2 regions of the Amycolatopsis umgeniensis genome follow, and region 2 is predicted to be linked to the other one. Evidence: riboswitches for the same ligand, from Rfam matches in the RefSeq annotation. Region 2 holds a riboswitch; the other holds the start of a gene.
What was found. A riboswitch is a leader RNA that binds a small molecule or an ion and turns the genes downstream of it on or off. The one in region 2 is predicted to bind S-adenosylmethionine.
Positions count from the first base shown of each region.

Region 1: another riboswitch for S-adenosylmethionine. It lies ahead of HDA45_RS14965 (ATP-binding cassette domain-containing protein); the one in region 2 lies ahead of thrC (threonine synthase).

Region 1 covers NZ_JACHMX010000001.1:3,272,600-3,277,417, forward strand. Annotated here, with positions in the region: gene HDA45_RS14955 (ABC-F family ATP-binding cassette domain-containing protein) at 1-189, opposite strand, end outside; gene HDA45_RS14960 (4-(cytidine 5'-diphospho)-2-C-methyl-D-erythritol kinase) at 257-1,222, opposite strand; gene HDA45_RS14965 (ATP-binding cassette domain-containing protein) at 1,343-2,353, opposite strand; SAM riboswitch class I at 2,565-2,655, opposite strand; gene rsmA (16S rRNA (adenine(1518)-N(6)/adenine(1519)-N(6))-dimethyltransferase RsmA) at 2,964-3,803, opposite strand; gene HDA45_RS14975 (DUF222 domain-containing protein) at 3,994-4,818, shown strand, end outside.
Region 2 covers NZ_JACHMX010000001.1:6,707,478-6,712,295, forward strand. Annotated here, with positions in the region: gene HDA45_RS31310 (ComEC/Rec2 family competence protein) at 1-1,946, shown strand, start outside; gene thrC (threonine synthase) at 1,964-3,229, opposite strand; SAM riboswitch class I at 3,242-3,374, opposite strand; gene holA (DNA polymerase III subunit delta) at 3,510-4,493, shown strand; gene rpsT (30S ribosomal protein S20) at 4,545-4,805, opposite strand.

The sequences.
Region 1 (4,818 bases), 3.4 Mb from region 2:
TTGACTCACCCGCCCCGTGTCCGGCTCGCTGATCCCCGCGAGGACTTCCAGCAGCGTCGTCTTCCCGCCCCCGTTGAGACCGACGACGCCGATGCGCTGCCCCTCCGCGACACCGAGCGAAACACCGTCGAGCAGCGGGCGCACCCCGAAGGACTTGCTCACCGACTCCAGGTTGACCAAGTTGGCCATGCCTCAGCCGATCCTTTCCAAAAAGCTTGCACCACAACGAATTAGTCGATGTCCATTTCGGACACCCTCACGCGTGCACCCGGGGCGGCGCCGGTCGCGGCGCGTCGTCCCCGCCCACCAGCCTGGCTCCGGGAACCGGCCCGTGCGCGACACGCACCGTGCGACAGACACCCGCACCGGACAGCTCCGCGGCGACCTCGACGGCCGACTGGGCATCCGCGCACAGAAAAGCGCAGGTCGGCCCGGACCCGGAAACGGTGCCGGCGAGCGCACCCGCGTTGACCCCCGCCCGCAATGTCCGGCGCAGTCCGGGACGCAACGAAACCGCGGCGGCCTGCAGGTCATTGCCGAGTAGCAACGCCAGCTGGCGCGGGTCACCGGACGCCAGTGCCTCGACCACCGGGGTGTGCGAACCGATCCGCGGCGGGCTGCCCTCTTCCCGCAGCCTGTCCAGTTCACCGAACACCCGCGGGGTCGAAAGACCACGCTGGTCGAACGCCAGGACCCAGTGAAACGTATGCCTCGACAAGACCGGGACCAGCTGCTCGCCCCGGCCGGTGCCCAACGCGGTCCCGCCGTAAAGCGCGAACGGAACATCACTGCCGAGCTTGGCGGCGATACCCGCCAGTTCGTCTCGAGAGATCTCGAGCTTCCACAGCGACGCGAGCCCCACCAGGGTCGCGGCCGCGTCAGCACTGCCTCCTGCCATCCCGCCCGCTACCGGGATGCCTTTGCGAAGCACGACCCGGACTTTCGATTCGCCGTCCGCCTTGCCGACGTGGGCCGCCAGGGCCTGCGCCGCCTTCCAGGCGAGGTTGTTGGCCCCTGTGGGTACGGAACCTTCACCCTCGCCATAGACCTCGACGCCGGGGTCCTCGGTGACCGCGACGGTCACCTCGTCGGTCAGTGAAAGCGCCTGGAACACGGTCACCAACTCGTGGTAGCCGTCCGGGCGTACGTCACCGACCGCCAGGTGCAGGTTGACCTTGGCGGGAACCCTGACGGTGACTGGGGGCGGTACGACGGCGAGCACGCCTCAAGCCTACGTGCCCGCTCCACTTGTGCTGCCACCAGGAGAAAGAGAACAGGACGAGTCAGACGCAAACGGGCCGCCCTGGACGAATTCGTCCGGAGCGGCCCGTTCGTGGAGGAATCAAGCAGCGACGCCCTGCGGTCCACGGACCGGGTGGGTCACGTGGCCGCCACGTTCGGCGATCCAGGCGAGTGCGGCATCCGCGCGCTCACCGCGCACGCCGAGACGGAATCGGCCGACGGGCGTGTCGCCGATCCGGGTCAGGCCGCCTCCGATGGTGGCGAGCTCGACGTCGAAACGACCGGCCGCTTCAGGAAGTAGCGCACCGACCGACGCGAACCCGACGAGCACGACGTCCACCGCGCGATCGTACTTCGAGGCCTGTGCCCGTCCGGTCTCGATCGAGGGCAGCAGCGCCTGCGCGGTCCGGCTGTTCGGGTCCGAGACCAGGTCGAGCACGGTTCCGCGTTCGATGATCGCCCCGGCCTCCAGGAACGCGACGTCGTCGCAGACACGGCGGACCACGCCGGCGTCAGGAGTGGTGAGCAGCACGGTGACCCCGAGTTCGGCACGCGCACGGTCGAGCACGGTCAGGACCGCGCCGGACTCCTCGGGCTGCACACCCGCTGTCGGGTCGTCGGCCAGCAGCACGGACGGTCCAGCGGCCAGCGCCTTGGCGATGGCGACCCGGCGCAGCTGCCCCTCGGACAGCTCACCCGGCCGCTGCCCGGCTCGAGGCGTGAGCCCGACCAGATCGAGCAGGTTGCCGACCCGGTTGCGACGCTGCGGCCCGTCGAGGCCGAGTTGTTCGAGAGGAGACGCGATATTGCCGGCGATGGTGCGCTCGGCGAGCAACTCCGGCTTGGTGCTCACGACACCGACCTGCCGGCGGATTTCCCGCAGACGGCGTCCGTCCAGGGTCCCGGTGTTGAGGCCGTCTAGGCGGACGACGCCCCGGTCAGGACGCTCCTGAAGCCCGATGCAACGAGCGAGGGTCGACTTGCCGGAGCCGGCCGGACCGACGACTCCGAACAGGGAGCCGGCTTGGATGTCCACGCTGACATCGCGCAGGGCGACGACGGGATTTCCGTTGAGGGGAAAGGACTTGGACAAGTTTTCGACAGTGATCACGAAGGGCTCCATGCAAATGGGGCGCTGCTTCTTTCGAGCGCGCCAACCGTCACCGAGTGCCCGTCCAGAGCGGACGGGTTTCAGAGGTAAGGGAAAAGACTCAGGCAGTAACGGTTGAGCGTCGACACGCACTTACCGTGCGGCGACCTTCGTCGACTACACGTCGCCTGGTCAGCAGGAGCGGGTGGGTGACCCTGTTCATTAGGCACAGCCTCCATCGGTCCTGGCGGTAGCACCTGCCCTGTGGAGGGTGGTTGCTGCGACTTCGGCGAGCCAGGTCTCTCAGTCGCTCGGGATGGCTCACTGAGTAAAACCGATCCCACTGGATGAAAGCAAGCACGTAGGCGCAGATCACACGTCTGGTCGCGTCCATCATACAGGAACTGCGGTCCATATTATGAGAAGACTGCAGCTGGTCTCTCGCCGAAACAGGGCCGCTGCCTGCTAAGACGGGGCGAGGCCGGTACAGATCGAGAAGAGGATTTATGCGTCCGTGCTGACCTTGACCAACTCGCTTCCGGGCGGCCCCGGTCACACCTGCGACAGGTGGAAAACCGTTCCCTGACGCGGCGCCATGCCACCCTGCGAGACGGTCATGGCCGCCCGATGATCAGTCGGTCGCCGCGGCGATCCGGGCGAACTGATGAACGTCCAACTGCTCTCCGCGAGTCTTGGGGTCGATTCCCGCCTTCTCAAGCAACTCCCCCGCGCGTTCGGCGGAGCCGGCCCAGGAGGCCAATGCCGCGCGCAAAGTCTTCCGCCGCTGCGAGAAGGCGGCATCGACCACCGCGAACAACCGCTCCCGGCTCACCGACGACACCACGTCGTCGCCCCGTTCGAAAGCGACCAGCGCGGAGTCCACATTCGGAACCGGCCAGAACACCGCGCGGGGCACGGCGGCGACCTTGCGCGCCTTGCCGTACCACGCGAGCTTGACGCTGGGCACGCCGTAGGTCCGGCTTCCCGGGCCGGCCGCCATCCGGTCCGCGACCTCGGTCTGGACCATTACGAGACCGCTGGTCAGCGACGGCAGTTCGGCGAGCAGGTGGAGCACGACGGGAACGGCGACGTTGTACGGGAGGTTCGCGACGAGCGCCGTCGGACGTTGCGGCAGGTCGTCCGCCGTGATCCGCAGAGCGTCCGCTCCGACGACCGAAAGCCTTTCCGCCCCGCCTCGTTCGGCCACGGTTTCCGGCAAGCGGCCGGCCAGCACGGGGTCGATCTCGACCGCGACGACCTCGGCACCGGTCGCGAGCAGTCCGAGCGTCAGAGAGCCGAGCCCCGGCCCGACTTCCAGCACGACATCACCTTCGCCGACCCCGGAGATGTCGACGATCCGGCGCACCGTGTTGGGGTCGTGCACGAAGTTCTGGCCGAGCTTCTTGGTCGGCCGTACGTCCAGCTCGGCCGCCAGCGCCCTGATCTCCGCAGGCCCGAGCAGTTCAGTCACCCGACGATCGTAGCCAGCCCCGGCGGGCGGCTCCGAGCGCCCGACCCGCCCGCATCATCCTTACGGAGTTTCCGAACCGACACGCATCCCACTCAAGAGTGATCGGTGCAGTTTCACGCCCTCGGAGGGTGATCATCATCCACCCGATCGATACCGTGCATTCGTTCGACTCTGGCCCGACAATCGAGGGATGACCAGCACAAACACTTCCAAGACCTTCCCGCTCAATCTGCCGGAAGGTGACCCCGAGCTGCTTCTCGACGAGTTGCAGACACGGCTACGCGAAGGGCGCCGCCTCTTCGCCGAAGTCGGCCAGATCCTGGCCGAAATCGAGTCACGCGGTGTCCGAGAGCTCTATGGGTACAACTCGCTCGCCGTCTTCTACGAACATGTGGCCCGGGTCCCCCGAGCCGAGGCGCAGAAGGTGACAGGGCGAGCTCTAGCCCTCAACTCGAGACGGACGCGCGACGGGACCTCGACTCCGCCCGTCGCGCCTTTGACCGGAGCCGCGGCCGCCACCGGCGCACTGGCCGAGGGTGGCATCGACAGGATCGTCAAGGTCATGCGGAGGCTGCCAGAGCACGTCACCGCGAGCGCCCGGTTCGATGCCGAGAAGGTCCTGGTCGATCTTGCGGGCGTCGCGAGACCACGCGACGTCACGATCGCCGGAACCGACCTGCTCGCCCATCTCGATCCGGAGGGAAACGGCTCCAAGGACCCCGCCCCGAAAACTCCTCGAAGCGAATTCTGGTTGCGGCAGAAACGCACCGGCCGGTGGGACATGCGCGGCGACCTCGATCCCGAGACCGGCGCCCGCCTGAACGCACTTCTCGTGCCTCTGTCGCATCCGGCCCCGAACCCAGAACCCGACGACCGCACCCCGGCGGAGAGACGCGGTGACGCTTTCGCGGAGATAGTCGATCTCGCGGAAGGCGGCCCGGAGATTCCTTTGCCGCGGCGGAACTCTGAGCAGGTCGACGAGCGGCCGAAGCCCACGAAGCCTGTCGAGAAACCT
Region 2 (4,818 bases):
ATTCGGCCGGCCGGATCCTCCTGCTCGCTCCCGCCGAGGGGTGGACGGACCTGCTGCCCGGGCAGCAGGTCACCGCCTCCGGGCGGCTCGCACCGGCCGAGGGGGCCGAACTGACGGTCGCGGTCCTCTCGGTGCGAGGCCCGCCGTCAGCACTCGGACCGGCGCCCTGGTGGCAGCGAGCCGCGGAATCGCTGCGCACCGGGCTCCGGGCCCTGTGCACCGTCCTTCCCGAGGAGCAGGCCGGTCTGGTGCCCGGGCTGGTCGTCGGGGACACGAGCACGCTGTCCCCGAGGGTCGAACGCGAGTTCACGGACTCCGGCATGTCCCACCTGATGGCCGTGAGCGGTGGGAACGTGGCGATCGTCTGCGGCTCGATCCTTCTCCTGCTGAGGGTGCTCCGGGTCGGGCCGCGGACTTCCGCCGCCGCGGCCGCCGCGGGGCTCGCCGGGTTCGTGGTCCTCGCCGGGCCCGCGCCCAGCGTGCTCCGCGCCGGGGTGATGGGAGCGGTCGGATTGCTGGCGCTCGCGCTGGGGCGCCGGGGTTCGGCGCTGCCCGCGCTGGCGTTCGCGGTGGCGGGGCTCGTCGTGACCGATCCCGCGATGGCGGCCGACTTCGGCTTCGCGCTTTCGGTACTGGCCACCGCCGGGCTGGTACTGCTGGCTCCGAGGTGGGCCGAGTGGCTGGTCGGCCGCGGTGTGCCGTCCGGTTACGCAGAGGGGCTGGCCATCCCGCTGGCCGCGTTCGTCATGACGGCGCCGGTCATCGCGGGCATGGCGGGCTCGGTCAGTCTCGTCTCGGTGGTGACCAACTTGCTCGCCGCGCCGGTGGTCGCCCCGGCCACCGTGTTCGGCGTGCTCGCCACCGTCGTCGGACCGTGGTGGCCGTCGGCGGGCAGGCTGCTGGTCCAGCTGACCGAACCCGAGGCGAGCTGGCTCATCACCGTGGCCCGTCACGGCGCCCGCACGCCGGGAGCGGTCGTGGACTGGCCGGACGGCTGGTGGGGCGGGCTCTTGGCGACCGGTTTACTCGTCGTGCTGCTCGTCGCCATCCGGTTGCGTCACGCCAGGATCCTGCTGGCGATCGCCTTGGCCAGTGGGCTCCTCGTCTTCGTGCCGGTGAGGGTCTTGGCCCCGGCTTGGCCACCGGCGTCGTGGAGCGCCGTGGCCTGCGATGTCGGACAGGGCGACGCCGTCGTCCTCGCCACGGCCGAGCCGGGGAGGGCGATCCTGGTCGACACCGGTCCGGAACCGGGACCGGTCGACGAATGCCTGAGCAGGCTCGGGGTGGATCGCGTTCCGCTGATCGTGCTGAGCCACCTGCACGCCGATCACATCGGTGGCCTCGAATCCGTTTTCGAGGGCAGGTCGGTCGGAGCGGTGGCCGTCGGTCCGGGCCGGGCTCCGGCGTGGGCGTGGCGGCAAGTCGCCGACGAGACCGCGCGCCGCGGGATTCCCTTGTTGGAACTGGGGATCGGGCAACGGCTGGACTGGTCGGGCCTGTCCCTGGACGTACTGGGGCCGCGGTACGTCACCCGGCGATCGGTCCTCGAGCAGGACGGCACCGTGATCAACAACGGTTCGGTCGTCCTGCGTGCCGGAACCCCGGCGGGCCGGTTGCTGCTGACCGGCGACGTCGAACTCGCCGCGCAGGCCGACCTGATGGCCGAGGGGGCTGATCTGCGATCCGAGATCCTGAAGGTCCCGCACCACGGAAGTCGTTACACCGCGCCGGATTTCCTCAACGCGGTCGCGCCACGGGTGGCGTTGGTGAGTGTCGGCGCCGGGAACACCTACGGTCATCCGAACAAGTCCACTTTGGACAACCTGACGGCCGCCGGCGCCGCGATCGGCAGGACGGACACGGACGGCGACACCGCGGTCGTCGCCGACGCCCGAGGGCTCGCCCTGATGCGCCGGGGTGAGCCCCGCGGCCCGCCTCGTTCTTGAGGCGGGCCTGCGGGAACTCAGATGCCGAGAGCCTCGCGGACCGCGTCGGCCGAGGCGCTGACGGTGGCCTTCGGGCCGACCTTGTCCTCGACGGCGTCGAGGGTCTTGAGGCCGTCACCGGTGATGAGCAGCACGATCTCTTCGTCCGGGTTGAGCTTGCCGGTCTCGATGAGCTTCTTGGCCGTCGCCACAGTGACCCCGCCGGCGGTCTCGGTGAAGACGCCTTCGGTGCGGGCGAGCAGCCGGATGCCCTCGACGACCTCTTCGTCGGTGACGTCTTCGATCGAGCCGCCGGTGCGGTTGACCACGTCGAGGACGTAAGGGCCGTCGGCCGGGTTGCCGATCGCCAGCGAGCGGGCGATCGTGTCCGGCTTGACCGGCTGGACGACGTCGTGGCCCGCGCGGAACGCCGCGGAGACGGGCGAGCAGCCGGTGGCCTGCGCGCCGAACACCTTGTACGGCGTCTCGTCGACGAGGCCGAGCTGGCCGAACTCACGGAAACCCTTGTCCACCTTGGTGAGCTGGGAACCGGAGGCGATCGGCACGACGATCTGGGAGGGAAGCCGCCAGCCGAGCTGTTCGGCGACCTCGAAGGCCAGCGTCTTGGAGCCTTCCGAGTAGTAGGGCCGGACGTTCACGTTGACGAACGCCCAGCTCTCCTGCTCGGCGGCGAGCTGGGTGGCGAGCCGGTTCACGTCGTCGTAGTTGCCGTCGACAGCGATGAGGTCGCCGTCGTACACGGCGGTGGTGAGGATCTTGGCGCGCTCGAGGGTCTTCGGGATCAGCACGACCGACCGCCAGCCGGCGCGCGCCGCTGCGGCGGCGACAGCGTTGGCCAGGTTGCCGGTCGACGGACAGGCGAGCACGTCGAACCCGAACTCGCGCGCGGCGGCCAGTGCGACGGCGACCACGCGGTCCTTGAACGAGTGGGTCGGGTTGCCGGTGTCGTCCTTGACCCAGACCTTCTTGACGCCCAACGCCTTCGCGAGCCTGTCGGCTTGGATGAGCCTGGTGGCGCCGGGTTCGGTGTTGGGGATTTCTTCGACGTTCGACGGAACGGGAAGGAGTTTCTTGTAGCGCCAGATGTTCTTCGGCCCGGCTTCGATGTCTTCGCGGCGGACGCGGCCGAAGTCGTAGGCGACCTCGAGCGGCGAGAAGTCCTCGGCGGAAACGAATTCGGGGGCGAGCGGCTGCCGGTGTCCCTCTTCCTTCGACACCAGTTCGACGGCCGGTCCGAGATCCGGGGTCTTGGTGGTGGAGGTCGTGCCGAGGGTTGCGGTCATCGCGAGGTTCCTTCCTCATCTGCCCCGCCATGGCGGGCCGGAATTGGCACCGTGTTCGTCAGCTACCCCGCGATCGCGGGATGACAGGCTGACGCCGGTTGCCGGGGCTTCATCGGGCCGTTCCCTCTGCCCCTCTGGATGAGCGGTATTCGATTGTCGGCACGCGAATGATCGCGTCGCCTCGCCAACACCGTACGACATGAGCCTCCGGTGGGGCCACCGTGCCCTGAACACATCACCGGACAAAGCACACGAGAGGACGAATGGCAGGATCGTGTCCGTGACGACGCAAGCTTCCGCCCCATCGCCGCTGGTCCTGGTTCTCGGTGAGGAAGAGCTGCTGATCGAACGCGCGGTCCGCGGCGCTTCGGACGCGGCCAAAGCGGCCGACCCGACGGCGGATCTCACCCGGATCCGGGTGTCGGACCTCACAGTGCCGGCGCTCGCGGAGATGGTCAGCCCCTCCCTGTTCGCCGAGGGCAGGGTGATCGTCCTCGAGTCCGCGCACGACATCTCGCAGGAGCTCTCCGACGGGGTGATGGCCTACGTCAAGGCGCCCGCCGAAGGCATCGTGCTCGTTGTCGTGCACAGCGGAGGTGGCCGGAGCAAGGCGGCGAAGGCGCTTCCCGGTGCGCTGAAGAAGGCCGGGGCCGAGGTCGTCGAGTGCCCGAAGCTGACCAAGGCCGCCGAGCGGGAATCCTTCGTCCGCAACGAGGTCCGGCGGGTCGGCGGAAAGATCGACGGTGCGGCCGTGCTCGCGCTGATCGACGCCGTCGGCTCGGATCTGCGGGAGTTGTCGTCGGCCGCGACCCAACTCGTCGCGGATGCCGGGGGAACTGTCGACGAACAGGCGGTCCGCCGCTACCACCGGGGCCGCGCGGATGTGAACGGGTTCGCCGTCGCCGAGAAGGCCGTCGCCGGCGACAAGGCTGCGGCGCTGGAGTCACTGCGCTGGGCGATGCAGCTGGGCGTTCCGCACGTGCTGGTCGCGGACGCTCTCGCCGACGCCGTCCGGACGATCGCGCGGGTGTCCGGCGCGGGCCGGGGGAACCCGAACCAGATGGCGGGCGAGCTGGGGATGCCGCCGTGGAAGGTGCGCAAGGCACAGGGGCAGTCGCGTGGCTGGGGGCAGGACGGTCTCGCCACCGCGATGCGGATCGTCGCCCGGCTCAACGCCGAGGTCAAAGGTGCCGCGGCCGACCCCGAGTACGCGTTGGAACGCGCCGTGCTCGAGGTCGTGGACGCCCACGGCACCAGTCACTGAACATGGCGAAGGCCCCGCCGACGCGAGTCGACGGGGCCTTCGAAAAGCCGATCAGAGAGAGTTCGCGCGCTTCGCGAGCGCGGACTTCTTGTTGGCGGCCTGGTTGGCGTGGAGAACGCCCTTGGTCACGGCCTTGTCCAGCTTCTTGGCCGCGTCCTTCTGCAGCTCCAGGGCCTTGGCCTTGTCGCCGGAGTCGGCGGCCTCGCGGAACTTGCGGATCGCGGTCTTCACCGAGGACCGGATCGCCTGGTTGCGCTGACGCGCCTTCTCGTTGGTGGTGATGCGCTTGATCTGCGACTTGATGTTGGCCACGGGGGCGCTCCTC